4 regions of the Priestia sp. FSL P4-0332 genome follow, and region 1 is predicted to be linked to each of the others. Evidence: riboswitches for the same ligand, from Rfam matches in the RefSeq annotation. Region 1 holds a riboswitch; each other region holds the start of a gene.
The links. A riboswitch is a leader RNA that binds a small molecule or an ion and turns the genes downstream of it on or off. The one in region 1 is predicted to bind cobalamin.
Positions count from the first base shown of each region.

Region 2: linked by a shared signal. The riboswitch ahead of MKY06_RS01685 (HoxN/HupN/NixA family nickel/cobalt transporter) and the one ahead of MKY06_RS10225 (ABC transporter substrate-binding protein) in region 1 are both predicted to bind cobalamin.
Region 3: linked by a shared signal. The riboswitch ahead of MKY06_RS13405 ((2Fe-2S) ferredoxin domain-containing protein) and the one ahead of MKY06_RS10225 (ABC transporter substrate-binding protein) in region 1 are both predicted to bind cobalamin.
Region 4: linked by a shared signal. The riboswitch ahead of MKY06_RS15030 (cobyric acid synthase) and the one ahead of MKY06_RS10225 (ABC transporter substrate-binding protein) in region 1 are both predicted to bind cobalamin.

Region 1 covers NZ_JBBOUA010000001.1:2,027,248-2,034,863, forward strand. The annotation lists gene MKY06_RS10200 (polysaccharide deacetylase family protein) at 1-756, opposite strand, end outside; gene MKY06_RS10205 (BrxA/BrxB family bacilliredoxin) at 998-1,435, shown strand; gene MKY06_RS10210 (class I SAM-dependent methyltransferase) at 1,570-2,346, shown strand; gene MKY06_RS10215 (YpjP family protein) at 2,730-3,332, shown strand; gene MKY06_RS10220 (thioredoxin family protein) at 3,521-3,835, shown strand; cobalamin riboswitch at 3,926-4,058, shown strand; gene MKY06_RS10225 (ABC transporter substrate-binding protein) at 4,317-5,276, shown strand; gene MKY06_RS10230 (adenosylcobinamide amidohydrolase) at 5,365-5,973, shown strand; gene cbiB (adenosylcobinamide-phosphate synthase CbiB) at 5,978-6,964, shown strand; gene cobD (threonine-phosphate decarboxylase CobD) at 6,939-7,616, shown strand, end outside.
Region 2 covers NZ_JBBOUA010000001.1:306,995-314,610, forward strand. The annotation lists gene MKY06_RS01655 (response regulator transcription factor) at 1-19, opposite strand, end outside; gene MKY06_RS01660 (DUF418 domain-containing protein) at 190-1,404, shown strand; gene MKY06_RS01665 (ABC transporter permease) at 1,432-2,124, shown strand; gene MKY06_RS01670 (ABC transporter ATP-binding protein) at 2,126-3,058, shown strand; gene MKY06_RS01675 (undecaprenyl-diphosphatase) at 3,205-3,798, shown strand; gene MKY06_RS01680 (organic hydroperoxide resistance protein) at 3,951-4,370, shown strand; cobalamin riboswitch at 4,476-4,658, shown strand; gene MKY06_RS01685 (HoxN/HupN/NixA family nickel/cobalt transporter) at 4,792-5,589, shown strand; gene MKY06_RS01690 (M20 family metallopeptidase) at 5,819-6,982, shown strand; gene MKY06_RS01695 (DoxX family protein) at 7,052-7,474, opposite strand.
Region 3 covers NZ_JBBOUA010000001.1:2,638,724-2,646,339, reverse strand. The annotation lists gene brnQ (branched-chain amino acid transport system II carrier protein) at 1-497, opposite strand, end outside; gene MKY06_RS13420 (cation:dicarboxylate symporter family transporter) at 884-2,155, shown strand; gene MKY06_RS13415 (M42 family metallopeptidase) at 2,263-3,300, shown strand; gene MKY06_RS13410 (hypothetical protein) at 3,653-3,811, shown strand; cobalamin riboswitch at 3,958-4,136, shown strand; cobalamin riboswitch at 4,255-4,434, shown strand; gene MKY06_RS13405 ((2Fe-2S) ferredoxin domain-containing protein) at 4,536-4,916, shown strand; gene cobJ (precorrin-3B C(17)-methyltransferase) at 4,930-6,552, shown strand; gene MKY06_RS13395 (sirohydrochlorin chelatase) at 6,571-7,500, shown strand; gene cobK (precorrin-6A reductase) at 7,497-7,616, shown strand, end outside.
Region 4 covers NZ_JBBOUA010000001.1:2,950,061-2,957,676, reverse strand. The annotation lists gene MKY06_RS15055 (DHH family phosphoesterase) at 1-199, shown strand, start outside; gene MKY06_RS15050 (SDR family oxidoreductase) at 221-970, shown strand; gene MKY06_RS15045 (nitroreductase family protein) at 1,241-1,888, shown strand; gene MKY06_RS15040 (APC family permease) at 2,312-3,883, shown strand; gene MKY06_RS15035 (YdcF family protein) at 3,942-4,505, opposite strand; cobalamin riboswitch at 4,653-4,832, shown strand; gene MKY06_RS15030 (cobyric acid synthase) at 4,925-6,451, shown strand; gene MKY06_RS15025 (FecCD family ABC transporter permease) at 6,657-7,616, shown strand, end outside.

The DNA.
Region 1 (7,616 bases):
ATCATGAAATAAAATGACTGGTGTTCTTCCATTGGAGTTAACCCCTTGAATATGAGGTTCAAGGCCCTGAATAATTCTAGGTGCAGAACGAAGTGCCCAGTCTTCGCTGTCTACATTCCAGTCCCATAATTTAAAGTGGCTTAGCAACTCTGTACGGTGGGGCTCTTTTAAATAAGGAACGCTGCCGTAAGGAACGCGGATTAACTTACTGTCAACACCGGTTACTTTCTTAACTGTCGCTTGACACTCCTGCATTTCTTTTAACGCTGCGCCATCTTCACTATACATGACATGAATATCATGAGAGACACCGTGACAGCCGATAGCATGTCCTTCCTGTGCTACTTTTTTAGCAATTTCAGGGTGAGCCTCAATTTGATGCTTTAACATAAAGAAAGTTGCTTTTACGTTATATTGACGCAAAGCATCTAAAATGTGAAGGGTATCAGGTGTTGGGCCATCGTCAAACGTAAGGTAAACAGGCTGTGTAAGAGCTTGATTTTGATCGTTTAATGTATTTCCTACATACATATTATGGTGAAGTGTATTAAGCAGCTTCTCAGGCTGTACTGAAGATGCAGCTTCTTTCAGCGGCAAAGCAGTAGATGCTAAGACTTGCTGAGATGCAGCGGATTCACTTCCTTTGACTTCTGTAATAAAAAACAAAGAAGCGACGATCACTAACACTAAAGACAAAAATGCATAAAATCGTTTGTTTGGCTTAAATCGTTTGTTTGGCTTAAATCGCTGGTTCAATTTGAAAATCCTTTCTACTAAACTACTATTTACTACTATAGTACAAAAAATGGAATATTAATAGTAAAAATCGACATTTTTATGGAAAAAAATTAGATGATATGACCCGGTTTTAATCTTTTTTTGTCAAATGAAAAATGAGATTGGGACAACGATAAGGATTTGAAGAGTGATTAGCTAGATTTTTCCTGGTTTTTATAGTATGCTTTTAGCGTGAATGATTGTTAGGAGGAATGTTAATATGTCAATGGCATATGAAGAATATATGCGTCAGTTAGTTAAACCAATGCGTCAAGAATTAACTCAAGCTGGTTATGAAGAATTAACAACAGAGGAAGCCGTAGTTGATTTTATGGAAAACGTAGAAGGAACAACTTTTGTTGTCGTTAATTCAGTTTGTGGGTGCGCTGCTGGTTTAGCACGTCCTGCAGCAACGCAAGCGTACTTACAGTCTGAGCAAAAACCAGATCAAGTGGTAACTGTTTTTGCCGGTCAAGATAAGGAAGCAACAGCTAAAATGCGTGAATATTTTGGGGACATTGAGCCTTCATCACCTTCTATGGCGCTTTTAAAAGGAAAAGAAGTCGTTCATTTTATTCCTCGACATGAAATTGAAGGTCAGCCGTTAGAAGTTATTTTTGAAAACATTTTAAATGGCTTTAAGCAGCACTGTTCATAAAATGTCCTGCTTTTGTCACATCTAGTATATAGATTTTTAGAGAAAAATCGCATATACTTTATAAGAAAAAGGATGTCTATCGGCATCCTTTTTCTTTATGTAAATAGCCAAACAGTGTAGGGGGAGTTATGAAAGTGATTGTTACGACTGCTGGTCGAACAAATGAACAGATGATTGTAAAAGCCAAACAAGTAGCCGCTGATTTAAGTATACCTTTTGTAGTAAGAGAGAAGAAATCCGTTGCAGATCTTCAGGATCTTCAAGCTGCAGACGTGCTGGTTGTCGGTAAGAATAGAGTAGAGTTGCACGTTCAAAACGAAGAGGAACCTATTTTTTTTCATCCAAATTCCGCTATGTTTAGAGTGAAGAGATGGCTGCGCGGAGAACGTGATCCGTTTATTGAAGCTGCTGGTTTAGAAAAAGGAATGAGCGTGCTTGACTGTACACTTGGTCTTGCATCGGATAGTATGATGGCGAGCGCAGCGGTAGGGAAAAGCGGGAAAGTTGTCGGACTAGAAGGCAACCGCTATGTAGCTTATTTAGTCAAACAAGGACTTTTAAATTGGGAAAGTGACGTACAAGAGTTGAACGATGCAATGAAGCGTATAAACGTGGTTCATCAAAATTTTGAATCGTTTTTGGCGTGTTGTGAAGATAATTCTTTTGATGTTGTCTACTTTGATCCTATGTTTCAAGAGCAAATTGATGAATCGAATGGAATTAACGGTATTAAAGCAATAGCACTGTATACTACGCTGACGCCAATGGCTATACAAGAAGCAAAAAGAGTAGCCAAACAAAAGATCGTGCTAAAAGATCATTGGAAAAGCAGTCGTTTTGAAGAACATGGATTTACCGTACAAAAACGAAAAACATCAAAATTTCATTACGGGACAATTGATATACAATAATAAACAAAAAAGTAAAATGAATTCCGATCATTGAAAAGACTTCCAAAACCTTTTAGGAATTAAAAAGTTTTGGAAGTTTTTTTTATGAATTTCATCTAAAGTTCATAAAAGTATGATATATTTTTGAACATAAAAATACTTTTGTGTTTAAGCATCCAGCAAAAAAGGAATATCTTGTATAGGTTTCCGCTCGGTGTGACAACCTCAAACAGAAGAAGGAAGGTGCTAACTAAAAAGTCTTCGAATGCCCGTAGGCAGCATAAATGAATAAGCAAATATAGGTAAAAAATTAATAAGTATGTTACAATACCTAGTGAGTTATAACAATGAATTTTACGATATGAAAAGACCATATGGGAAAAGATGAGAAAGGAAAGATACGAATGCCTAGATGGATAAAAAGAATGCTAGTTGTATTTATTACAGTATTTACATTTGGGCTTGTCACTCCACCAGAATATTTATACGTTGATGATGCAAAAGCGGACAAGCAACATAAAGCAGGGTATGTAAGAGAAACAACTCCTGTCACAGCTGTTATAGAAGATATTCATTTGCCATATGAAGAACCAAAATATGAAGACGTTTCATCATTTGTTACGTATGCAATGGAATCAGCTGAAAAACAGTCAGTGGAAAAATTCGGAACAAAAATTGGGCCTGTCATTGAAGACGAATTTCGTCAAGCAGTGTTACCTAAAATTGAAGAAGTGCTGACCGACATTGGCACTGAACGTGAACAGTCAATTCAGAATCTCGAGATAAGCGAGCATCCTGCTGCTGGCTACGGTGAAAAGATTTTCCATGTATATGACCGGGAGACCGGTCAGGACTTAATACGGTTTCACGTACGGCGTGAAAATCCTCCAAAAGATGGATACTGGTTTAATTTTCACTATCATGCGGCTGCAGATAATTTTCAAAAGCATTATGATTTAGGGAAAATTTATTGGAACCGAAACATGCCGCCTAAATGGTTTAGCTGATAATAGACACAACATTCTACGATTTCGAAATGTTAGCTTTTTTAAGCTAGCATTTTTTTACGTCTAAAACCGTTATGGTCTAAATAAGCTGAAACATTAGCACAACGATAAAAAAATCGTTTATAATGAAGTCAGACTTCTTACCATAGAATAGTGAGAAGGAACGAATAGATGCTGGAGGTAACACGATGAAACAATTTACGGAAGAAAAACAATTTCGCGAACAAATTAAGAACGAAACACTAAGCGTTGGGATTTTTACGACAACGTGGTGTCCTGATTGCAAACGTTTGGATATGTTCATTGATGAAATCGTTGACGAAAATACAGATAAAGCATGGTTTAAAATTGACAAGGATGAGTTTGAAGAACTTTCTGCTGAAAACAATGTAATGGGTATTCCTTCTCTTCTTGTATATAAAAACGGTGAAAAAATTGCACACTTGCACAGTGCAAATGCTAAAACGCCTGAAGCGGTCCGTGAATTTTTAGCAACTCTTTAATTCCTGAAGCTGCGAGAGCATTCTCGCAGCTTTTTTTGTGAGAATGGCTATTTCCATTTTTCCATGAGTGGGGTATACTAGGACAAGTGAATAATCGTAAAGCAATAAGGTCTCAATTTAAAGATTGAGTGAAAAGGGAAGTCTGGTGAAAAACCAGCGCGGTCCCGCCACTGTAAGCGCTTTGTGCGTAAGTCAGGAGACCTGCCTTATTGTTAGCTGTGAAACCTTCGAGGAAGGGTGAAGCAGGGTAATGAACATACTTATCAAGTATAGTGAACGGATTCTTTTCCTGCTTATCTTGACGTTACCTGCTTTGCTTTCAATTGAAAGTAAAGCTTTTTTATTTTGAAGCTGCCGGCGAGCAGTATACATAGTCAAAGCGGAAAAACGGGATAGCGCTGCTTTTTGCATGATCATTTGCTTTTTCTTTAACGTGGAGGTTTCGTATTCACAATGAACAATATATAGGGGGAGTATTTAGATGAAAAAATGGCTTTCGTATTCCATTATTGCACTGTTAGTCATCGTACTTGCTGCATGCGGTGCAGGCAGCCAAAGCAACAGTGATAAAAAAACGAAGCAAGATACGGCACAAACGTCACAAGCTGCATTTCCAGTGAAGGTAAAAGACGCGCGTGATAAAGAAATTACGTTGAAAAAACAGCCTAAGAAAATTGTTTCATTAATGCCAAGTAATACGGAGATTGTATATGCCCTTGGCCTTGAAAAAGAATTAGTCGGTGTTACAAGCAACGATGATTATCCTAAAAGCGTAAAGAAAAAAGCGCAGGTAGGAGATATGAACGTTAATGCAGAAAAAGTTATTGCTTTAAATCCTGATTTAGTGCTGGCACACGCTTCAAGTATGGGCGTTTCGGATGAAGTATTTAAACAAATTGAAAGTGCGGGTATTCCGGTATTTGTTGTAAAAGATTCAACAACGTTTGATACGGTTTATGATTCTATTACGCAAATCGGTAAATTAACAGGTAAAACAAAAGAAGCTAATCAAACAATTAAAGACATGAAAGAAAAAGTAGCTTCAATTGAGAAAAAAGCAAAAACGATTTCAAAAGAAGATCGTAAAAAAGTATGGATAGAGGTATCAGGAGCTCCTGAGATTTATACAACAGGAAAAGGTACGTTCATGAACGAAATGCTTACTATGATCGGTGCTGATAACGTAGCGGGTAGTGAAAAGGGTTGGGTTAAGTTTTCTGAAGAGCAAGTTGTTAAGTTAAACCCTGACGTTATTATCGCAACGTATGATGCAGACAAAAATGAGATTATGAAGCGTCCCGCTTGGAGCAGCATGACTGCTGTAAAAGAGGGTAACATCGAGAAGGTTGATCAAAACAAAATCAACCGCTTAGGACCTCGTATTGTAGATGGCTTAGATGACTTAGCAAAAGCAGTATACCCTGAGGTGTACAATAAATAAGAAGAGGGACCATATTCCAGTTCGAATTGAAAAGGGGATTGGTCCCTTTTCACATCTTAAAATTGAAGAACGGCCTGAGCTTTTAATCATGAAAACCGAGACTTCTTATAAAACATACAGCTCAGGGGTTTTAGGAACAGGTATTACGGAAACGGACACCTTTTACAATCGATTTGTTCACAAAGACTATTATTCAGATACTCCTTCTATGGAGTATGAGCAATATTTGATGAAAGAAAATGTACGCCATGAGCAAATCGTAGGGTTGATGACAGCCGTTTGGTTAAAAGAAAGAGCGGTTTACTGTTATGAAGGCTACGGAGTAAGAGTAGCTTCCGTGATAACGGCTGGAGTAGGAAACGCAGTAGATATTACAGCTGACGAAGCTGTCCCGTTCTATTCCTCTCCCGGTACAATTAATATGTTTTTTTTCGTGGAAGGTACGCTTACGGATGCTGCGTTTTTACAGCTTTTTATTGCGGCCACAGAAGCTAAAACAAAAACGCTGTCACAGCTGGGGATCATAGATCCAGCTACAAAGACTATTGCTACGGGAACATCTACGGACAGCATCTCAGTTGCAGCGTCTCAGCAAGGACCATTATATGAATATGCAGGCTCTATGACCGCTTTAGGTCAAGCGGTAGCCAAGCTGGTGAAAATAAGCTTAGAGCAGGGACTTAAGGGAAAGAGGTGAAAAAATGAGTATTACACAAGCGATAATTGCACACATGACGGCCATGACGATTGCTTTACTAATTGACCGAATCATAGGCGACCCCGAAAATTGGCCGCATCCCGTTCGCTGGTTTGGCAAGTGGATTTATTGGATGGATTCCAGATTAAATAAAGGTGTAGGAAAACGATTCAAAGGATTGCTTCTTGTGATAAGTATGGCTGTGCTAGCAGGAGTTGTTCCCTTTTTGTTCCTCCATGCTTTGTACGGAGTTGATTTTATAGCAGGTGTTTTAGTAGAGGGCGTAATGATTGCGACTACTATATCCACTCGTTCTTTAAGCGAAGCTGCTTATAAGGTACAAAAGCCGCTTCAGCTAGGAGATATGGAGAAAGCTAGATATGAAGTAAGTATGATTGTGGGACGAGATACAGATCGTTTGTCAGAAGGAGAAATTGCCAGAGCGACGGTAGAGACCGTGGCTGAAAATACAAGTGATGGTATTACAGCTCCGCTTTTTTATGCATTTATAGGAGGAGGAGCCCTAGCCTTTTTTTACCGAGCTATTAACACATGTGATTCGATGGTTGGGTACAAAAATGACCGCTACTTTCTGTTCGGCTACTTTAGTGCAAAAACCGATGACGTATTAAACTATATTCCAAGTCGGCTAACTGCAGTAGTGATGACGGCTGTTAATGTAGTAAAAAGCCAGTATTCTCTTGGGCATGTAACGAGTTTGATTAAGCGTGATGCTAAGAAGCATCCAAGCCCAAATAGCGGATACGGGGAAAGCGCAGTGGCTGCTCTTTTAGGTATTCAACTCGGCGGGCTTAATACATATAAAGGCATAGAATCTAATCGTGCAAAAATGGGTGAACCACTCATTCCCCTGCAAGCCGGTCATATTGAACAAGCTGTTTTCATTATGAAAAGGACGGTCTATGCTACGTGGTTATTATATCTTTTGTTAGGAGGAGTTATTAGTGCTATTACCTACACATGGAGCTAATCCTAATGTCTTTTTAAAAGCAATAGGGGCCGAGAATTTATCGCATATAAAAGACTTTAGCGTGAATACAAATCCTTTAGGGGCTCCCCTTGTGCTTCACGAAAAGTGGAACGAATTCAAGGATGCAGCGTTTAGTTATCCTGATCCTCAAGTAACAGAGCTGAAAAATAAACTTGCAGCTCATCATCATGTTTCAGCTGCTCAAGTGCTGCCTACAAATGGCGCCGCTGAAGCGTTTTTCCTTATTGCTTCGTTATTTTCAGGAGAGAAAGCAGGGATTGTACAGCCGACCTTCGTTGAATATGAACAGGCAAGTAAAGCTTATGGATGTGAAGTGACATACGTTCCTTTAGCTGAAGAAAATGGCTGGAGCTGGGATATAGAGTTGATTATGAGTATTCTTCCGGACATAAAAATACTGTGGATTTGCCATCCAAATAATCCAACGGGTGTTATGTATAGTCATGAGGAATGGATGAAAGTAGTAAAAGCTGCTGCTCATCATGGTACATACTTAATAATTGATGAGGCATTCATTGATTTTGTCGAACATCAGCCTTCATCTGATTCTCTTATTCTGGATTATGAGCATATCATTGTGGTGCGTTCCATGACAAAGATGTTTAATATTGCCGGGCTTCGTCTTGGCTAT
Region 2 (7,616 bases), 1.7 Mb from region 1:
ATATAGACGCATCTTCCAACGTAAATCACCTCTGTTTCATTTCATACGTATTCGATTTTAGCATAAGAACATTACGAAAAGATTAACAAAATTGGAAAATGTTAAGGAAAAGATAATCTCCTGGTTATTTTCTTGAAAACTTCATTTCATATACTAAATGCACAGACACATAGTAAAGGAGTTAAAAGGATGAGTAATGATTTTAGGCGGGTTAAAGTAATTGATAGTATGAGAGGATTCAGCTTGTTTGGTATTTTACTAGCGAATATGCTGATTTTTCAATATGGCATTTACGGAAAGGATATGATTCATCTCTTCTCGCTATCACCAAGTGATTCAGCAGCCTATGTCTTTTTAAAAGTCGCGGTAGAAGAAAGTTTTATGCCGATTTTCACCTTTTTATTTGGCTATTCAATGGTGAAGATGAAAGAAAGCTTAGAAAGAAGGCAGCTAGGCGTGAAAAGGCATTTCTTTCGCCGTTTTCTTCTGCTTCTAGGGTTTGGACTACTGCATGGAGTGTTTTTATGGGAAGGAGATATTCTTACGTTTTACGGAATGATGGGAGTATTTTTACTACTTTTCTTTTTAAACCGTAAAGCCAAAACACTATTGGTGTGGGCATCGATGTTGCTGATTCTTACGGGAGCAGCTGGTTATGGTTCATTAAACGATAATATGTATCTTCTTAGCGATAAACAAACGCTTACGACATATGTAAAAGATACGATTCATGTGTATGGAAGCGGAACTTATGAACAAATTAAAGACCACCGCAACAATGCTGATCCGGTGAATATGGCAGGATATAAATTTGCTTTTGCCTTCTTGTTTACGCCATTTATAATGGGCGCTTTGTTTTTATTTGGTATGTATGCAGGAAAGAAAAAGTGGTTTTACGACGTTTCAGCTAATCAAAAACAGTATGGCCGTTGGGCGGCCGCGCTGATTCCGCTTGGCTTGCTGTTAAAAGGAACTATGTACCTGTGGCCGGATGCTAATTGGGCTGGCGCTACACATATGTTAGGTGGGAGTCTTCTATCTCTTGGTTATATTGCAGGCTTTGCTTGGCTATATGCGAAATGTGAAAAGTCATTTTTGATGAAGGCTTTTGAAAGCGTAGGAAGAATATCACTTAGCAATTATTTAATGCAAACGGTTATATGCACGACGATTTTTTATGGCTATGGCTTAGGCTATTTCGGAAAGCTTGGCATGATTGCAGGAATTTTTGTCTGCATCGGTATTTACGGAATTCAGCTTATCGGCAGTTATATGTACGTGCAAAAATTTAAAACTGGACCCGTGGAAAAGCTGCTGCGCATATGGACAAATTTTTCTTGGAGTGGAAAGCCAAAAGAGAAAAAAGCTTTACCGATAGAAGTAAATCATCCTTTTGTTGGATGAGAGGGGTCAAACTTATGTGAAAAGGAGATTTTAAAAATGTGGGCTATTAGTGTAAAAGAGTTTCAAAGCTTATTTAAAAGTATTAAATCAATTATCGTTATTTTAATCGTATGTGGTGCTTCCTATGGAATAGCCCATATAGTTAGTCAACTTGGAGGTCAACTGACGAGTGCACAGGTTCGAGATGGAGCCAACGGGGGAATTTTGGTGATGCTTCTCGGGTTCGGACCTTTATTTATTTCAAGTCTTTCTCATAATGTTATTAATCAAGAAATTAAAACAAGAACAGCAAGGTTTTTAGTTACCAAAACATCAAGAGAGCGTATTGTATTAGGGAAATTCTTAGGTATTTGTTGCTTCTGGCTTGTTTGTATCTCTATTTCATTTCTACTAATTGCGTTTATTTCGCATCATTTTTCTTTTTATATATTTTTAGAGTGCCTGCTATTCACCGTTTGTATCATTTCATTTGTTTTAATGCTTTCAGCTTTAACGCCAAGCCCAACTCATACTATGTTTTTATCAATTATTTTATCGTTTGTTCTACCGGTACTGAGTGGATGGAGCATATTTTCATCAAAAGCGTACATTGCATGGTTTAAGTATGTGACACCTTACTACTATTTAAAGCTGGAGAAAGGGTATCTAACAGTTCTTCTTATTTTTGCAGCACTTTGTTTATGTACGGCACTTTGGAGTTTTAAAAGGAGAGAAGTATAATATGTATGCCATTGAAACAAGTAAATTAACTAAAAAATATGGATCTAAAACAGTTGTTAACGGTATTAATTTACAGGTACCACAAGGAGAAATTTACGGGTTTTTAGGAAGAAACGGAGCAGGAAAGTCTACCTTTATTAATATGCTTACCGGCGTTTCATTTCCTTCAGCAGGAGAATTTACGCTGCTGGGACAGAGTGATATTGATTTAGAGCTTCAGAAGAAAATAGGTGTGCTTCCTGACTATGCTAACTTTTATGATGAGATGACAGCGCTCAATCATTTGCGCTATTTTTTAAAGATAAACGGCCATCGTTTTTCGAAAGAACATTGTAGTAATGTACTGAAGAAAGTAGGATTAGAAGGACATGACCATCAGAAAGTTGGAAAGTTTTCATTTGGAATGAAAAAGAAGTTAGGAATTGCTCAAGCAATTGTAACAGACCCAGATCTTATCTTTTTAGATGAACCGACTTCTGGAGTAGATATTGAATCTGCTCTCTACATTCATGAACTAATAAGAGAACTCCAAAATCAAGGCAAGACAATTTTTATGACGTCTCATAATTTAAATGAAGTTGAGAAGATTTGTACACGTGTAGCGATTATGAAAAATGGGGTCATCTTAATAGAAGGTACAATGGAAGAGCTGCGCTTTCAATATCAAGCGAAAAAAACGGTGATGATCAAACATGATCCTTATCCAAACAGTCACAAAGAATACATTCAACAGTTTTTCCGTACGTTGAGTCCCGAAGTTGAATACCATCACATGTACACAAAAGTGATGCTTCAAAAAGAAAGAAATATTCCTCTTATTATTCGCGAATTGATTCAATGCGGCATCGACATTTATCAAGTTCACGTCGAAGAACCTTCTTTAGAAGAAATCTTTTTGCAAAAAAATATTGTGGATCACTCACAGGTGAGTTAATGGGCGAAAGGCCGTTAATTTACTACTCAGCCTGAATACATTATTTATAAATACCAGTTAGGAAGCTTCTGACAAAAACATGTTCATTTTCTCAAGAAACTGATAAGATAGCTAATGACATTTAAAAATAAGAAAGGATTTCGATTATGTTATCAGCTATCAATTCAGTAGATTATACCATTTTCCACGCGGTGAATCAGTATGCCTCACACGTAAAGCCTCTAGATTCGCTGATGGTATTCTTTGCAGATTATGCCCAGTATGTACTTATCGTTTTACTCGGCTTGTTTTTACTTATTAATAAAAACGGCAGCCGTGTTGTAGCATTTCAAGCTTTATGTGCTTGTGCCACAGGAGTCATTATCAATAAAGTGATTAGTTTATTTGCTTATCGAGATCGTCCGTTTATCTCTCACCACGTGAATCAGCTTATTGATCACGCCGCAAATTCTTCATTTCCAAGCGATCATGCTACATCTGCATTAGTTATCACTTTTACCATTTGGCTGCATTTCAAACGTTCAGGGCGCATGTGGGTTGTCATGGGCGTACTCATTGCCTTTTCACGCGTATGGGTTGGCGTTCATTATCCATTCGATGTGTTAACAGGAGCCGTTTTAGGCTGCGTGCTGGCGCTGTTTATTCATTATGTTATTTTTAATACGAAACTGATGAGGGCTATTACCAACTTGTCTATTTTTCGAAAATCAGCTTATGACGAACAGTCTCAATATTATTAAGAAAAAGTCGCAAATACGCGGCTTTTTTTATTGGGAAATTTTTAATGTATTTAATACTTGTTTTTTAAAATTAAATTGTGTACAATTAAATTACAGAAACGATAAATAAAAAACTTTTAATAAAATTAACGAAAAAGAGGAGAGGTTTATACATGAAAGCTTTATATGAAACAACAGTCGTTAACACAGGTGGAAGAACAGGAGAAGTTCACTCTTTAGATAACATCTTTAACTTAGACGTTGCAACACCTCCAGCGCTTGGTGGAGAAGCAACAACAGCAACAAACCCAGAGCAGCTGTTTGCAGCTGGATACAGTGCTTGTTTCAACAGCGCGTTAGAATTTATGTTGAAAAAACATAACGTAGAAATCAAAAGCAGTGAAGTAAAAGCTACTGTTCAGCTGCTTCCTGATAAAGCTGATCAAGGAGTGAAAATTGGAGTAGCGCTTGAAGCTCATATCGAAGGCTTAGATTTAGAAACAGCGAAAAAATATGTAGACCTAGCTCACTCATACTGCCCGTATTCAAAAGCAATCAGCGGTAACGTAGACGTAACGGTAGAAGTAGTTTAATTGCTTTAAAAAGCCCTGCTAAGCATGTAAAGCTTAGCAGGGCTTTTTTATTTGAATTTTCTCTATTCATTTGTAAGAAGTACTAGTATAATGAGGAAGAAAATGAATCATTCGCACAGTTTAGGTGCTCTTACATAGCGTAAGAGGTAACAGGGAATCGAGTGCAAATCTCGAGCGGTCCAGCCACTGTAAGCAGGGAGTTTTCTATCTTATCGTCACTCAAAACGGGGAAGGCGGTAGAAAATGATGATCTCAAGCCAGGAGACCTACCTATTCTGTACACTTGACTCTTCTAGGAAAGAGGCGGTGTATCAAGGTACGCAGTGAGCAATTGCTGTTTATTTTCATATGCCGACACATCCTCAATTTCTATAGAATTGAGGCTTTTTTACGTTTTATTTTTAAAAAAGGAGTGTAGGAAATGGAAGGTTTATCAGTTTTTTTACTTGTCTTTTTATTAGGAATCAGGCACGGATTGGATGCAGATCACTTAGCTTTTATTGATGGCCAGACTCGATATAATTGGCGAATGGGCAGCCGTTTTGCCCCTTGGGTCGGAACGCTGTTTTCACTAGGTCACGGAGGAATGGTGGCCGTCACGGCCGGAGTGCTGGGCGTGGTGATGAAGAATTTTACGTTTCCATCGTATTTCGATCATTTTGCATCTTGGGTATCCATCATCTCTCTCTTTCTAATCGGGACATTAAACACGTATCATTTGCTTCGAACCAAAAATAAAGAGGAAGAGTTTCAGCTGAGCGGGTTAAAAGGAAAGTTTATTCCGAAAATCGCAAAAGGAACAACGAATCCTTTTTTAATTATTCTTGTAGGAGCATTGTTCGCTTTAGCAGCCGAAACGGTCAGTCAAACGGCCGTGTGGTCTCTAGCTGTAGGGAACGCAGGCAAGTATACCCCGCTTTTGTTAGGACTAGTGTTTATGTTTGGTATGATGCTTACAGATACAATCGATTCGATGATTGTACATAAAATGGTGAATGAATCGAGTAAATTTGGACAATCTGCTTCCCGCTTGATGGGCTGGGTTATTGTTGTCCTCGCGTATGGTGTGTCATTCTATTTAGCATTCACTTTCTTTAACCCATGGGCCGAAGTAAACTTTGAAATGGTTGGCGTTATTCTGTTTATTTTTTTAGTGTCTATGTTTGTTTTTGTGAGTGTGAAGTCAAAAGGGAAAAATATTAAAATAAATGTCAATTAGTCAAACGAAAGCTTTAATCTGTTGAAGATTGAAGCTTTTTTGTATGAATTTGTTGAAGTTTATGGCTATTTTCGGTCGGTTATGAATAAGTTAAAGTATTATCTGTATTTAAAGGATGGAAAATTGTCTGAAAACCATTATAATTAAGGATAATTTAAGGTCGTTATGTGAAACGTAGAACATAGTTATACGTACGATAAATAAAAGCATTTAATGCAAGCAGCAGGGGTTGTTTGGAGGAGGAATTGATTTGAGTCAGGTAATGGTAGAACAAAGCGTGTTTAGTTATTTAAAAGAACACGAACAAGAGATGCTTGAAGATTTAGTTGGATTTGTGAAAAAAGAATCACCGTCCTACAGTAAAGAGTTAGTAGATCAGTGTGGAATGTATTTAACGCAGCTGTTTCATAAACGGTTGGGGGTAGGATACGAAATCATAGAAGAAAAAGAAGTAGGAAACCATTTGAAATTTACGATTGGAGAAGGAGAAAAGCAGCTTTTAATTATCGGTCACTTTGACACGGTATGGGAAAAGGGAAGGCTGAGTCTAAGAACAGAGGGAAACAAGCTGTACGGTCCGGGAATTTTAGACATGAAAGGCGGCATTGTGCAATCTATATGGGCGATTAAAGCGATTCAAGAGCTTGGCTTATCGCTCGATAAAAAAATTGTGTTTTTCTGCAATTCGGATGAAGAGATTGGGTCAATTTCTTCTAAAAAATACATTGAAGAAGAAGCACAAAGGAGTGAAGCAGTGCTAGTAGCGGAACCGGCGGTGGCGGGTTCAGGCGCGTTAAAAACGTCGCGCAAAGGAGCGGGAATTTTCACCGTAAAAGCATGGGGACGAGCAGCACACGCGGGTAATCACCACAAAGAAGGAATCAATGCGATTGAAGAGCTGGCGCGCCAAGTGATTTTCTTGCAGGGCTTAACAGATTATGAAAAAGGTACAACGGTGAACGTTGGGACATTTACGGGAGGCAGCGGTACAAATGTAGTGCCGGAATATGCAGAAGCGCACGTGGATTTACGTGTTTCTACAGAAGAAGAAGCAAAACGCATGACGGATATTATTTTGAATTTAACACCCATTTTAAAAGGGATTAAGCTCGAAGTAACGGGAGGAATGAATCGTCCTCCGATGGTCAAGTCTAAACAAACGGAAGAGCTATTTGAATGTGCTCAATCAATCGCGGCCAAACTGGGTATGAAATTGGAAGAAGCAGCTGTGGGCGGCGGAAGTGATGGCAATTTTACAGCGGCCATTGGTGTTCCCACGTTGGATGGATTAGGAGCATGCGGAAAAGGAATACATGCGGAATATGAACATATTCAAATTGATACGTTGTCCGAGCGTTCTTCTTTATTTGCCAATTTGCTGCTGCAAATATAAAAAAAGCCCGCCTTAAACGGCGGGGACTAATCTGAAAGCTTATATTGGGAGAGTATAAGCTTTCTTTTTTTATTTACTGCTTTCTTCTTGAAGAGAAAAGGCAGTTTCTTTCTTTTTGAATACCACTGCATCAAGAGCAAGGAACTGGCTTCCTGCAAGAAATAAGTGAGCAGACATGGCAATTAAGGCAATATCAAACTCAAACCCGCCAACAAATCCGCTTTTAAGCTTGGCTGTAAAAATGGCGCCAAGCATAACTGCCACAAATAAAGCAGATACAACTCTTGTTGCTAGGCCAAGAATAATAAGAACCCCACCTACAAGTTCAATGGTTGCAACAATATATGCCATGAAACCAGGGATTCCTAAGCTATCGAAGAACCCTACTGTATTTTCAATCCCGCCTTGCCATTTTTGAAAGCCGTGTACTAAAAATGTAAAACCTAATACTAAACGAATAATAAGTGAACCAATTTCGACGTTTTTATTCACTTTACTTCCTCCTTTAAGTGTATTTGAAAAACACTACATTATGTAGTGTAAAAGCCCGAAAAAAGAAATGTAGTAATTAAATCAGAAAGTCTTTCTTATTTGGATAATTTTACAACATTATGAACATCACACTACACATTGT
Region 3 (7,616 bases), 610 kb from region 1:
ACCAATATTCCAATAAACGTTAATTTAATAGGTGTTAAAACTTTTCCTACTAAATCGACAATTTTCGCAGGGTTTAGCGAAAAAAAACAGGTAATAGTAAAGAAAATTACCGTGAAAATGATAAGGGGAAGGTGCCCTGAATTTTCTGATAAAAAAGGCTTAACGCCGATTTCGAACGAAACGCTTCCCGTTCTCGGCATCGCAAAAAGCGGTCCGATTGCCAAGTATAAAATTGTAGTAAAGATAATACCGAAAGCTGGATGTACGCGACTAGCTAAAGACTGCAGATCCTCTTTTCCGGAAAAACCAAATGCGAGAACACCTAGAAGAGGTAGACCTACACCCGTTACTAAAAATCCAGCGTTTGCTGACCAAATATTGCTTCCAGCAGACTGACCTAACATTGCAGGGAAGATTAAATTACCTGCGCCGAAGAATAGGGCAAAAAGCATAAAGCCAATAACCACTATAAATGAAAAAGGAACTTTGTTTGACACATTAAAACCTCCAAAATTATAAATGCTTTTTATTATCGTGTTGAATAATTAAAATTTTCAGAATTTTATATTCGAATAATAAAAATAAACATGTATCGTATTATACTAACCTAAAATGCATATTTCAATATAAAATTTTATTTTTTTAATTTATTCGCTGAAATAGCAAAAATAGAAAAATACTTAGCAAAAAAATCTCAATATACAACAATTATTTGATATGATAAAACAGAACCGTGGCTTTTAAAAATTCGCATGTGCGGCCTTACATCCTTTTAGTAAAGAATTGTTTACACAAGGTGCTTTGAGGATGTATATTTATACACGGTTCGCGGAACCGCATATGCTCGATGGATGAAAGTCAACTGTGCGAAAGGAGCAAGAAAGTGAAAAGGTTAGGTCTAGCAACTCAGATTCTAATTGGACTGATTTTAGGGGTAGCTGTAGGTGCTATTTTTTATGGAAGCGATACAGCCATTTCTATTTTACAGCCGGTTGGAGACATATTTATTCATTTAATTAAGATGATTGTCGTACCGATCGTGATTTCAGCATTAATCGTAGCGGTCGCAGGAGTAGGCGATATCAAAAAATTAGGTAAGCTTGGCGGAAAAACAATTCTTTATTTTGAAGTTGTTACAACCATTGCTATTGTAGTGGGGATTATTGCCGCGAACTTATTCCACCCTGGTGCAGGGGTTGATATGGGACATATTGAAAAAAGTGATATTTCTCAATATGAGGCAACGGCAAAAACGTCTGAAAGTACAGGGATTGCTCAAGAGCTTCTTCATATTGTTCCGACAAACGTCTTTCAATCGGTAGCAGAAGGCGATCTTTTACCAATCATTTTATTTTCCGTACTGTTTGGTGTAGGCGTAGCTTCGATTGGAGAGAGAGGAAAACCTGTTTTAGCCTTTTTTGAAGGCGTCTTGGATGCAATGTTTTGGGTAACTAATTTGGTGATGAAATTTGCTCCAGTAGGTGTATTTGCACTTATTGGTGTTAATATTATAAAGTTTGGTGTCGGATCACTTATTCCATTAGGAAAATTAGTGTTCGCCGTTTACTTCACCATGATTTTCTTTGTGCTTGTGGTTCTTGGGATTATTGCTAAAATGGCTGGAACAAGCATGTTTACGCTGATAAAAGTGTTAAAAGACGAGCTGCTTCTTGCTTTTACAACGGCAAGTTCAGAAGCCGTTTTACCATCTCTTATCAAAAAGATGGAAGACTTCGGTTGTTCTAAATCGGTTACATCGTTTGTTATTCCAACGGGCTACACGTTTAACTTAGATGGTTCAACCATTTATCAGGCGCTGGCATCGCTGTTTATTGCTCAAATGTACGGCATCGACCTTTCCATTATGGATCAAATTCAGCTCCTTCTTGTGCTAATGTTAACCTCAAAAGGAATGGCTGGTGTACCAGGGGCATCGTTTGTAGTTGTACTTGCTACACTTGAATCTATGGGCTTCCCTCTTGAAGGCATGGCATTTATTGCAGGAATTGACCGCATTCTTGATATGATGCGTACCACAGTTAACGTAGTAGGAAATGCTTTAGCTGCTATTGTAATGTCCAAGTCTGAAGGCGAGTTTGATAAGCAAAAATCATTAAATTACACAAATGAATTAAAGAAATCAAACATAGCTTAAAACAAAAAAGCCGGGCAGCTGCCCGGCTTTTTTGTTTGGAGCTGCCTGTTATCTTTTTTGAAACATATGGTAAAATAAAAGAAATGAGAGACAAAGGAAGTGTCATAATGACGGAAACTGTTCAGTTAATTAAAAAGCTTGTTTCGATTCCCAGTCCTTCTGGAAATACAGAAAAGGTAATTTCATTTGTCGAAGACTATGTAAAAGAGCTAAATATTCAAACGTATCGCAATCGAAAAGGAGGCTTAGTCGCTACTATTCCCGGTAAAGATACAGATCACCACCGCATGCTGACGGCTCATGTCGATACATTAGGTGCTATGGTAAAAGAAATCAAACCGAGTGGACGTCTGAAAATCGACCTGATTGGAGGGTTTCGCTACAATTCTATTGAAGGAGAATATTGTGAAATTGAAACTTCATCAGGAGAAGTATTTACAGGAACCATCCTTATGCATCAAACATCTGTTCATGTGTATAAAGATGCAGGGAAAGCTGAGCGGAATCAAGAAAATATAGAAATTCGACTGGATGAAAAAGTACATAGCGCAGAAGATATTCGCAGCCTTGGAATTGAAGTCGGCGACTTTGTTTCGTTTGATCCTCGTGTAGAAATAACAAAAAGCGGTTTTATTAAATCTCGTCATCTCGATGATAAAGCAAGCGTAGCTTTATTGCTTCAGCTCATGAAAACAATTCAAGAAGAACAGATCGAACTGCCATACACTACGCACTTTCTCATTTCAAATAATGAAGAAATTGGGTACGGAGGAAATTCCAACATTACGCCTCAAACAGTAGAATACTTAGCGGTTGATATGGGTGCTATGGGAGATGGACAATCTACTGATGAATACACCGTGTCTATTTGTGTAAAAGATTCAAGCGGCCCATATCATTACGGTTTGAGAAGGCATTTGGTGGAGCTAGCTAAGCAGCATGATATTCAGTACAAATTAGATATTTATCCGTTTTACGGATCAGATGCTTCTGCTGCTATTCGTGCCGGACACGATATCGTACACGGCTTAATTGGTCCAGGAATTGATTCTTCTCATGCGTTTGAGAGAACGCATCAAGATTCATTGAATCATACGTATAAGCTTCTTTATTACTATGTGCAGTCGAACATGGTTCTGCTTTAAGAAAGGAATATTTAATTAATGTATTTTTATGCAAAATAAAGAACAGGACGGGATTGTGATGTCTGTCCTTTCCTTTCCTAAAAAAGAAGCCGGCTGTCCGGCTTCTTTTTTTAATAAATACTATATATTTTTTTACTGGTGAAGCAACAGTGGGTTAAAAAAGCACCTTTTTTAAAGAGGTACAATACTGCTTAAACCTTTTGTACATTGTGTTCATTTACAGAAGTTAAAATGTTTTTAAATTTTTAAAAGTTTCTTGTGACAAGTTTTGTAGAATGGGTTTTCAAAAGGAAATGGTTTCAGCATAATGTGGATATAGCGATCACTACAATAATCGGAGGCGAATCTTTTCATGTGGGTACTGACGGTATATGCTGGAAAAGAAATGAAAATGTTTGAATTTGAAACTGAAAAACAGGCGAGAGAAGCTTTTGCTAAAACAAATGGCTGTAAAGTTCTTTCAGAAGTTGTGTATTATAATGATCCTCATTTAACATTAGTAGCTATATAATGAAAAAACAAGAGCTGATTTTATGCTCTTGTTTTTTTATAGATACTTGTATCTTCCGAAAAGAATAGAGTTGAAATAAAAAAAAATGTACGCTATGATATGGTAGTTACTTCTATTATTCTGATAGTTTAAAAGGTTCATATATATCAAACAGCAACAGTAAAGATGCCAAGAAGGCTTAATAGGGAAACTGGTGAAATGCCAGTACTGTCCCCGCAACTGTAAGTGTGGACGAACGAGTATAACCACTGTGAAAAAATCACGGGAAGGTTTTCAAGTAGAATGATACACAAGTCAGGAGACCTGTCTTTATTGTGAAGTTTCTATTTCTCCGGGGAGCGGGAAGGGAAACGTTGGCTTAAAGTGGCATTCGTGTACACTCTTATTCTGACGTTTTACCCGCTCGCATATTAGCGAAGTGGGTTTTTCTCATATCCTAAAACTACATATCGTGCAAAAAAGGTGCGCAATGTTCACATTGCGTTAAATGGGAAGTCTGGTGTAAAGCCAGCGCGGTACCCGCCACTGTGAAGAGGAGCTGATTGCATATGCCACTGTATTCGGGAAGGCGCAATCAAGTGATGAATCGAAGTCAGGAAACCAGCCTTTTTCTAATGCGAAGCTTACCCTACGGGATATAGGTGGAAGTGCAAAAACTTAGTTTGAATTTTCTGCGCCTCTATCATTGATAGAGGCGCTTTTTTTAGTAAAGGAGCGAATGAGTGTGACGACGTGGAACTTAAATGGAACAAAACATCACGTATTGATTTGTAATGGAAGCAGCTGTATGAGAAAAGGTGGAGAAGAAGCCACGCAGGCTATTCGAAATAAAGTGACGGAACTGGATTTGGATGAAACGGTTCATACAACGCGTACGCGCTGTAACGGACGATGCAAAGATGCTCCTGTAGCTATCGTCTATCCTTCAGGAGATTGGTACAAGCAGGTCACTGAAACCGTGGCTCACCGGATTGTCAAAGAGCATTTAGCAGGAGGCTGCAGTATAAAGGAATCGCTTATTTATGAATGTGATCAAAATGGTTTCGTTTCTCCGGAAAACAGTGACTCCATAGAAGGAATTGACAAAGTAAAAAGTAACGCATAAAGGAGGAGCTAGCATGAAAGGTAAACTGTTAGTTATTGGATTTGGGCCAGGAAGCTTTGAACATATTACACAGCGAGCAAGAGAAGCCATTCAAGAAAGTGATATGATCATCGGTTATAAAACCTATGTGGAACTAATTCAAGGACTGTTAACGAATCAGCAAATTATTAGTACGGGAATGACCGAAGAAGTAAGCCGTGCACAAGAAGCTGTAAAGCAAGCTGAAGCGGGCAAAACCGTAGCTGTCATTTCAAGCGGAGATGCAGGAGTATACGGAATGGCAGGCCTTGTGTATGAAGTGTTGATTGAAAAAGGCTGGAAAAAAGAAACGGGCGTAGAGATGGAAGTAATTCCTGGCATTTCGGCTATTAATTCATGCGCATCTCTCCTTGGAGCGCCCGTGATGCACGATGCTTGTACGATTAGTTTAAGTGACCACCTTACGCCTTGGGAGCTAATCGAAAAAAGAATTGAAGCAGCTGCACAAGCAGATTTCGTAGTGGCTTTTTACAACCCAAAAAGCGGAAGACGAACAAGACAAATTGTTGAAGCGCAAAGGATTCTATTAAAGTACCGTTCCCCTGATACGCCTGTTGGTCTTGTTAAAAGCGCTTATCGTGACCGTGAAGAAGTCGTAATGACCAACTTAAAAGACATGTTAAACCATGAAATAGGCATGCTGACTACCGTTGTTGTCGGAAATTCATCTACATTCTTTTACGACGATTTAATGATTACACCGCGAGGATATCAGCGGAAATATACCCTCAACCAAACGGAGCAGCCGCTAAGACCGCATCAGCGACTTCGAAAAGAAGCAGAACCATGGGCTCTCGATCAAGAAGAGACTGTAAAGCAAACAGCTTCAGCTATTGAAGCAGTTCAGAACACAAGAGAAGAAAAAGCAACTTCACGAGCTCTTGCAGAAGAAGCGCTTCAAGCAATTTTAGGTGAATCCACTTCTGCGGTCGTACACCAGCCAATCGAGTCTATCTTTGAAGTAGCAGTTAGTCCAGGACTTGCAAATAAGAAATTCACGCCTGTTCAAATGACAACACTAGCGGAAGTTGTTGGTGAAAAAGGTACGATGGAGTATACACCTGACCATCAAATTAAACTGCAAATTCCAACGGCCCAGCCGGATATAATCATTAAAAAGCTCCAAGCAGCTTCCTTTTTACTATCTCCGGTCGGAGACGTGTTCACAATCAAAGCGTGTGATTTTTGCGATGGAGAAAAAAGCGATGCTATTCCACATACGGAAGAATTACAAAAGCGCCTCGGGGGAATGGACATGCCAAAAGAGCTGAAGCTTGGTATCAATGGATGCGGTATGGCTTGTTACGGCGCTGTTCAAGAAGATATCGGCATTGTCTATAGAAAAGGTGCGTTTGATTTATTTTTAGGAGCTAAAACGGTTGGACGCAATGCGCATTCAGGTCAAATTGTGGCGGAAGGCATAGCACCCGATGACATTGTTGAAATAGTGGAGAACATTATCCATGAATATAAAGAAAAAGGTCATCCTAATGAGCGATTTCATAAATTCTTTAAGCGTGTGAAGAACGTTTATGGATTCGACTATCAAGATATAACACCAAAAATAAAAGTAGAACCAGCTCCGTGTGGAGATTAAAAAATAGGAGGACATTATATGAAATCAGTTTTATTTGTTGGTCATGGAAGCAGAGATCCTGAAGGGAACGATCAAATTCGCGAATTTATTTCGACTATGAAGCATGATTGGGACGCATCTATTTTAGTAGAAACGTGTTTTCTAGAGTTTGAACGTCCAAATGTAAGTCAAGGTATTGATACATGTGTGGCAAAGGGAGCACAAGATGTAGTTGTAATTCCAATTATGCTTTTGCCTGCTGGCCACTCTAAAATACATATTCCGGCGGCTATAGATGAAGCTAAGGAAAAATATCCACACGTAAACTTCGTATACGGACGTCCCATTGGCGTTCATGAGGAAGCCCTTGAAATTTTAAAAACGAGATTGCAAGAATCAGGAGAGAATTTAGAAACTCCAGCTGAAGACACGGCTGTTATTGTCTTAGGGCGAGGAGGAAGTGATCCTGATGCAAACAGTGATTTATATAAAATTACGCGCCTTCTTTGGGAAAAAACAAATTATAAAATCGTCGAAACTTCTTTTATGGGCGTGACCGCACCACTGATTGATGAAGGCGTGGAGCGATGTTTGAAATTGGGCGCTAAAAAAGTGGTTATTCTCCCGTATTTCTTATTTACAGGAGTATTAATTAAGCGATTAGAAGAAATGGTGAAGCAGTATAAAATGCAGCATGAAAACATTGAGTTTAAGCTAGCCGGCTATTTCGGTTTTCACCCAAAACTGCAGACAATTTTAAAAGAACGTGCTGAAGAAGGATTAGAAGGTGAAGTGAAAATGAACTGCGATACGTGTCAATATCGCCTCGGCATTATGGAGCATATTGATCACCACCATCATCACGATCATGACCATCATCACGATCATGACCATGATCACGGACACCATCACCACGATCACCATCACGACCATCAACACCGTGAAGATAAGGTCGGCGAGCTAAAATGATTTTATTGTTAGCCGGAACTAGCGATGCACGTGCATTAGCCGTGCAAGTGAAAAAAGCAGGTCATGAGGTTACGGCAACGGTTGTAACCGAAAACGCAGCTATCGAATTACAGCGT
Region 4 (7,616 bases), 920 kb from region 1:
CGACTTTTCCGTTATGGTGGACATGGGACGCCAAAAGATTGGCTTCCGTGCAGTAAAAGACGAAATCAACTTAGCAGAAATTGTTGGGCACCTTGGAGGAGGAGGTCACCCAAAAGCTTCTGGATGCAAGTTAACGGCTGAAACGTTTGCTCTTTTCGTCACGGATCACTTGTTTAAAGACGAAGAAAAAAGTGAATAAAGCGTATAAGGAGGAGATGATATGTCGTTTAAAGATTTAGTTGTTGTTGTTACCGGAGCTGCGAACGGAATAGGTAAAGATGTATCCCGCGCATACGCGAAACAAGGAGCAAAAGTGGTATTGGCAGATGTGGACGAAACCGAAGGAGAGGGTCACGCAGAAGCTATTCAAAGACAAGGCGGAGAAGCCATTTTTGTGAAAACAGACGTCCGAAAAGAAGGCGACATTTTAAATCTCGTTGAAAAAACGGTCAGTACGTATGGAACGATACATATTTTGATTAATAATGCAGGCGTTTCCCGCTGGAAATCACCGTATGAGCTAACCATTGATGAATGGGATGACATTATCAATACGAACCTGCGCAGCGTGTTTCTATGCTCTCGCGAAGCAGCTAAGGTGATGAGAAAAAACGAAAGCGGAGGCTCCATTGTAAACTTAGCTTCTACAAGAGCTACAATGTCTGAACCTCACACAGAAGCCTATGCGGCTACAAAAGGAGGAATCGTTGCTTTAACTCATGCACTTGCCATTTCACTTGGTGATGACAATATCACAGTAAACGCTATTTCTCCAGGATGGATTGAGACATCTGACTACGATGGCCTTCGTGAAATCGATCATACGCAGCATCCGTCTAATCGGGTGGGAACGCCAGCCGATATTTCAAGAGCGTGTATGTACTTAACAAACGTTGAAAATGATTTTGTAACAGGAGTTAACCTCGTAGTAGACGGGGGAATGACGCGAAAGATGATTTATGAACATTAAGCATCTGTGAAAAAAGACTGCCGTATCTAGCGGTCTTTTTTCATATAATCAAGAAAGGAAAAAGATAATCTTTTTTTTCTTGACAGACTAAAATAATCATTGTAAAGTAAGTTACATAAAGTAATTAAATTTCAATTAATATTTTTTTAGTTTAATATCTCGAATTAGAGATATAAGAATTCATTATACCTTGTTTATCTCCTTTTATCAGGGGGAAGGGTATAAACATGCAATTTAAGTTAAAAAAACAAACAATTAGGAGTGTGGAAAATGGGTTTTTTAGATAAATTATTTGATAAATCAAGTGATCAACAACAGGTTGGAAAAGATTTTTATGAAGCAATTAAAAACCGACGTTCTATTTATGCAATTGATAAAAATGTAAAAATATCAGAAGAAAAAATTGAAGAAATTATTAACTTTGCGGTGAAACATACCCCTTCATCATTTAATTCTCAAAGCGCACGCGTAGTTGTTTTATTTGGCGAACAGCATGATAAAGTATGGAATATTACGAGAGAAACGCTTCGTAAAATTGTTCCAGCTGAAAATTTTTCAGATACGGATCAAAAAATGAACTTATTCGGAAGCGGCTATGGAACAGTTCTTTTCTTTGAAGATCAAGAAGTAATTGAAGGATTGCAAAAGCAGTTCGCATCTTATAGCGAAAATTTCCCGGTTTGGTCTAACCAATCATCAGGTATGCTGCAGCATGTGATTTGGACAGCGCTTGAGCTGGAAGGCCTAGGAGCAACTTTACAGCATTACAATCCATTGATTGACGATGAAGTAAAAGAAGCTTGGAATATTCCAAGCTCATGGAAATTAATTGCTCAAATGCCATTTGGTAATCCTGTGGCGCCAGCGGGCGAAAAAGAATTTCAACCGCTAAGTGAACGTGTAAAAGTATTTAAATAAGAAAAAAAGAGGTACGGACAAAATTATTTTAGTTGAAGCAAAATCCGAACGATGAATCGTTCGGATTTTTTCATTGGTATGGCAAGCGTAGGTGTTGCGTATGTAGCTGCTTCTAGCGGTTGATTTCGTTATGTCTCAGACCCTTTTTTTAGTAAATAGTTTGAATATTCTTTTATGTTTAACCTAAGAAAAATGCGGTTAAATAGGAGGAGTAGTCCTCAAATCTTCTGTGGAATTTATGCGCTATACATAAGCAATTCAACGATGTTTTACAAAAAAATAAAGTTTTTAACTTGGTTTTTTAGAGAATATTTGTTAACATATCCACTTGTGAGGTCTTAGTAAGAGGAGGATGATGTAAAGAATCCCATATCGGACGCAAGGGCGTAGATATGTGGAGTGGGAATTTTAAAGGAGGATTTTATGTCTGATCAAGGAAATCAAGGAAAATTTAAAAAATCAATATCGTTACTTGACCTAACGTTAATTGGGATGGGAGCTATTTTTGGTTCCGCCTGGTTATTTGCGGTTAGTAACGTAGCGTCAAAGGCTGGTCCAGCCGGAAGTTTTTCGTGGCTGATTGGCGGAGTCATTATTTTACTTATCGGTTTAGTGTATGCTGAACTTGGAGCAGCGCTGCCGCGTACCGGTGGAATTATCCGTTATCCGGTTTACTCGCATGGTCATTTAGTGGGTTACTTAATTTCATTCATTACCATTATTGCTTACACAAGCTTGATTGCCATCGAGGTAACGGCTGTACGTCAGTATGTTGCGTTTTGGCTTCCTGGTCTAACTAAACATGGTTCTGAATCGCCTACTACAATCGGCTGGTTATTTCAGTTCGCGTTATTAACGCTATTTTTTATCATTAACTACGTAAGTGTAAAAGCATTTGCTAAGTCAAATGTCATTATATCTGTGTTCAAATATGCGGTTCCTCTTACAATTATCGTCGTGTTAGCTTATCACTTTAAATCAGCTAACTTTACAACTGGCGATTTTGCTCCGTTTGGTTTTAATGGTATTCAAGCAGCCATTTCAACAGGTGGCGTTATGTTTGCTTACCTAGGACTTCACCCTATTGTTTCTGTAGCCAGTGAAGTTAAAAACCCGCAGCGTAATATTCCAATCGCGCTCATTATCTGTATTGTACTTTCAGCGATTATTTACACAGCACTGCAAGTATTGTTCATTGGTAACATCCCGGCTGATATGCTATCAGGAGGATGGGGAACAATTCAAGAGCAATTCTCTTTACCATTTAAAGATATTGCACTTATTTTAGGCCTTGGCTGGTTAGTAACGCTTGTTATTTTTGATGCTATTTTATCACCAGGCGGTAACGGGAACATCTTCATGAATACAACTTCTCGTTTAGTTTATGCTTGGTCTCGTAATGGAACATTATTTAAACGTTTCTCAAAAGTAGATAAGAAAACAGGAATTCCACGTGCGTCACTATGGCTATCATTTGGAATGTCCGTATTCTGGACACTGCCATTTCCTTCTTGGGAAGCGCTAGTAAACGTATGTTCAGTGGCACTTATTCTGTCTTATGCGATTGCGCCAATTTCAGCTGCTGCATTCAGAGTAAATGCAAAAGACCTTAAGAAGCCTTTTAAATTAAAAGGCATGAGCGTTATTGCTCCTGTTTCATTTATTTTCTGTTCATACATCGTATATTGGTCAGGATGGACGACAATTTCTTGGCTGCTAGGATCACAGCTTCTAATGGTTGTTATCTACGTAGCGTTTAAGAAATATGTACCAACTGACGTCGTAAAATTTGCACAGCAGCTTAAATCTGCTTGGTGGCTAGTTGCTTATTATATTATTATGCTTGTTATCTCTTATCTAGGTTCATTTGGTGGAGGACAAGGTGTGCTAAGCAACCCGCTTGACTTAATTTTAATTGCTCTTGTTTCACTTGGTATTTTCTACTGGGCGAAATACACAGGTTTACCAAAAGCAGTTATCGATACAGATGATTAATAAAAAACACGGCATGAATTCATGCCGTGTTTTTCGTTTGTATAGGCGTGTACTCTATTTATTTATCAAACAGCCATGTTTTTAATATAGCAGCATACTCACGAAAGTAGGCTTGAAGTTTAATTGAATTTGGTGTCTTTGCGCCTAAAGGATAAACATCAAAACCTTGGCGCTTGGCAATAATAGAAGCGCGAAACAAATGAAAATCACTGCTAACAAGCACGACTTTTTTGTGTTGAATATCAACTTTCTGTTTAGTAAAAGTAAAATTCTCAAAAGTAGAAGTTGACTGATCTTCTTTTATAATTCGATTCTTTTTAATTCCTTCTTTCCGCAGAAAACGATAGGCTGCCTCTGCTTCAGAAATTTCTTCATCGGATCCTTTTCCGCCCGTTACGATAACTTTTGTTTGTTGATGTGCTTGTAAATAAGATAAGGCCGTCTTTACTCGTTCTTTTAAACTAGGAGACATTTGATCACCATCTACTTTAGAACCTAAAACGAGGACATAATCTGCGTTATGTGGAACAGACTTGTGAGCAGTTTGATACATACAAAAAGATATAATTACTATATAAAGAACAAGCGAACCAATAAAGGTATAAATCATTTTTTTCTTCAACTGTGAGCACCTTCCTAGCTATTTCATAAGATGTTTGGAAAATAATTGTTATTATAGCATACGAGACCCAAATAAGTATAAGCACAGTAATATATAATAATAGAAGAAAATCGTTATTGTGAATAGTTATAAAATTCGTTACAATAAAGAATAAATGATTTTAAAAGTGCCTCTAAGGAGGATAATAGGGAAATCGGTGTAAATCCGGTGCAGCCCCCGCTACTGTAAATGTGGATGAACCTGCAAAGACCCACTAGTCAAACTAGGAAGGGTGCAGAAGTAAAATGAAGCATAAGCCAGGAGACCTGCTTTTAAAAACCCCTTATTTTTCGGTGGGAGAAATAAGTCAAGACAATGTGTTAATGAGCGCATGACCAAACCTTGACTTTTACAGTTAAGGTTTTTTTATGTGGTAGGGAGTGGAAAAAGTGAAAAAAGGAAAACCGCTTATGATTCAAGGAACGCACTCAGACGCTGGAAAAAGCATGATTGCTACAGCATTTTGCCGTATTTTTAAAGAAGACGGCTATCAAACTGCACCGTTTAAATCGCAAAATATGGCGCTTAATTCATACATTACAATGGATGGAAAAGAAATTGGCAGAGCGCAAGGAATTCAAGCAGAAGCGGCTGGAGTAGAAGCAACAACCAATATGAACCCTATTTTAATTAAACCAACTCGTGATCATGAATCTCAAATTGTCGTTCACGGAAAACCGCTACGTAATATGTTTGCTTTTCAGTATCGGCAAGAATTTTTTAATGAAGGTTTAAACGTTATCACGGAAGCTTATAAAGAGCTTGCCAGTCATTATGATCGAATTGTGATTGAAGGCGCTGGAAGTCCTGCTGAAGTCAATTTGAACGATCGGGAACTCGTAAATATGCGCGTTGCAAAAATAGCCCAAGCGCCTGTTGTGTTAGTAGGAGATATTGATAAAGGAGGAGTTTTTGCGAGCCTAGTGGGTACTCTTCAATTGCTTCCAGATGAACACAAGTCTAGAGTTATCGGGGTGTTAATTAATAAATTCCGAGGAGATTTAGAACTTTTAAAACCAGGTTTGAAGTGGTTTGAAGAATACACGGGTGTTCCGGTTCTAGGAGTTATTCCTTATATGAACAACGTGGAAATTGATGCGGAAGATTCGTTATCACTTAGAAATTACTCAACGCTTGTGAATCCGTTAAAAGAAATTGATATTGCGGTTATCTCGTACCCGCGCATCTCAAATTTTACAGACATCGATCCTTTAAGTTTAGAAGAAGACTGTCACGTGAGGCTTGTAACCAAGCCGTCGCAATTAGGTACGCCTGATTTAATTGTTTTACCAGGAAGCAAAAATACGATTGAAGATGCTCAGTTTTTACAAGAAAGCGGCCTGGCTCTAGCCATTAATCAAGTTTTGAACACAACGAACGTTCACGTCATTGGCATCTGCGGAGGATATCAAATGCTAGGGGAGACAATTACAGACCCTGATGCAGTAGAATCTCGGATTGAATCCATTAAAGGGCTGGGCTTGCTTCCGGTGGAAACCGTTATGACAAACAGCAAAAAAACAGAAAGAGTTTCTGGGTATGTCCAGCTAGAAAGTGAAAGAGTTTCGATTGAAGGCTACGAAATTCATATGGGAAAGACGTTTTCTAAGAGCACCACGGAAGCTTTTGCAGTGGTAGAGCATGAAAAAGAAGGAACGGTTAAAGACAACGTCATTGGCACGTATGTTCATGATGTGTTTCATAACGATGCTTTGCGCAGAGCTTTGCTTAATCAAATTCGTAAACATAAAAAATTGCCGCCTATTACGGACACATTCAACAGTCGCCTGCAAAAAGAGGAGTCTTTTTCAAAAGCAGCAGCATATGTGAGAGAAGCCGTAGATATGGAAAAGCTGTATCATTTAATAGACAACTATAAAAGCCCGGAGCAAACACAAAAAGTATAGCTTGTAGGGGCTTTCGCTTGTTTTTTTACCGAGAACTTTAGTACGCTATTCTACGTTGCCTAGTTCAACAGTCTAGCACTCGTAACAAATAAAAGATGATTGTTTCCAACTTAATGCATGGTGGAAGCATGGTTTATGGACAGGAAAATGAATGGTTAATGTAATGTAAAACATCACGCCTCGTTTCCTAGAGGAGCTGAACGTATTGATTTTTAAACGTATTTTTTTTAACAAAGCATCTATTTTATACATAGTCAGTTTATTTATTGTATGTACTTCGGTAATTATGGGCGTATTTATTGGTACAGTTTCGTTAACCGTAGGAGATACAATCAAAATTATTATTGGCCACCTTACCGGGCTATCCTTATATCACGGTCCGGAAAACATGGATTTAATCATTTGGCAAATTCGTTTTCCAAGAGTACTGGTGGCATTTTTAGTAGGAGCTTCGCTTTCAATAGCAGGGGCTGCCTTTCAAGGGCTATTAAGAAACTCTCTTGCCGATCCTTATACGATCGGGGTTTCCTCAGGTGCAACCCTTGGCTCTGTCATGGCAATTTATTTTCATTGGAGTATTTTTGGTTTGTCTATCTTCACGCTGCCTGTAGTCGGCATTGTATCTGGTTTTATTACTCTTCTTTTAGTTTTTGGTATTACGAAACTCGCAAGCGGCAATTTGGCCAATGAAACCATCATCTTAGCGGGGATTATTTTATCATCCTTTATGAGCGCACTTATTTCATTAATTGTGGCTCTTTCTCCCGAAGAAGATGTAAGGCAGGTTTTATACTGGCTAATGGGAAGCGTATCAATGAGAGGATGGTCTCATATTCAAATTTTAGGGCCGTTCTTTTTGATCGGTACAATTATGCTGTTGTTACATGTAAAAGAGCTGAACGGCTTAGCATTTGGCGATCAATCCGCTCAGTTTATGGGAATAGACGTAAAGAAGAAAAAAAGAATGATTTTAATAGGGGCATCCGTATTAACAGGGGCTGCGGTATCAGTATCTGGGGCAATTGGATTTGTTGGCTTAGTTATCCCCCACGTAGTGCGTCTCGTAGCGGGAGCTAATCATAAGCATGTACTGCCGCTTTCTATTTTAATTGGAGGAAGTTATTTGGTTTTAGCAGATTTATTGGCACGAACGATATTAGAACCT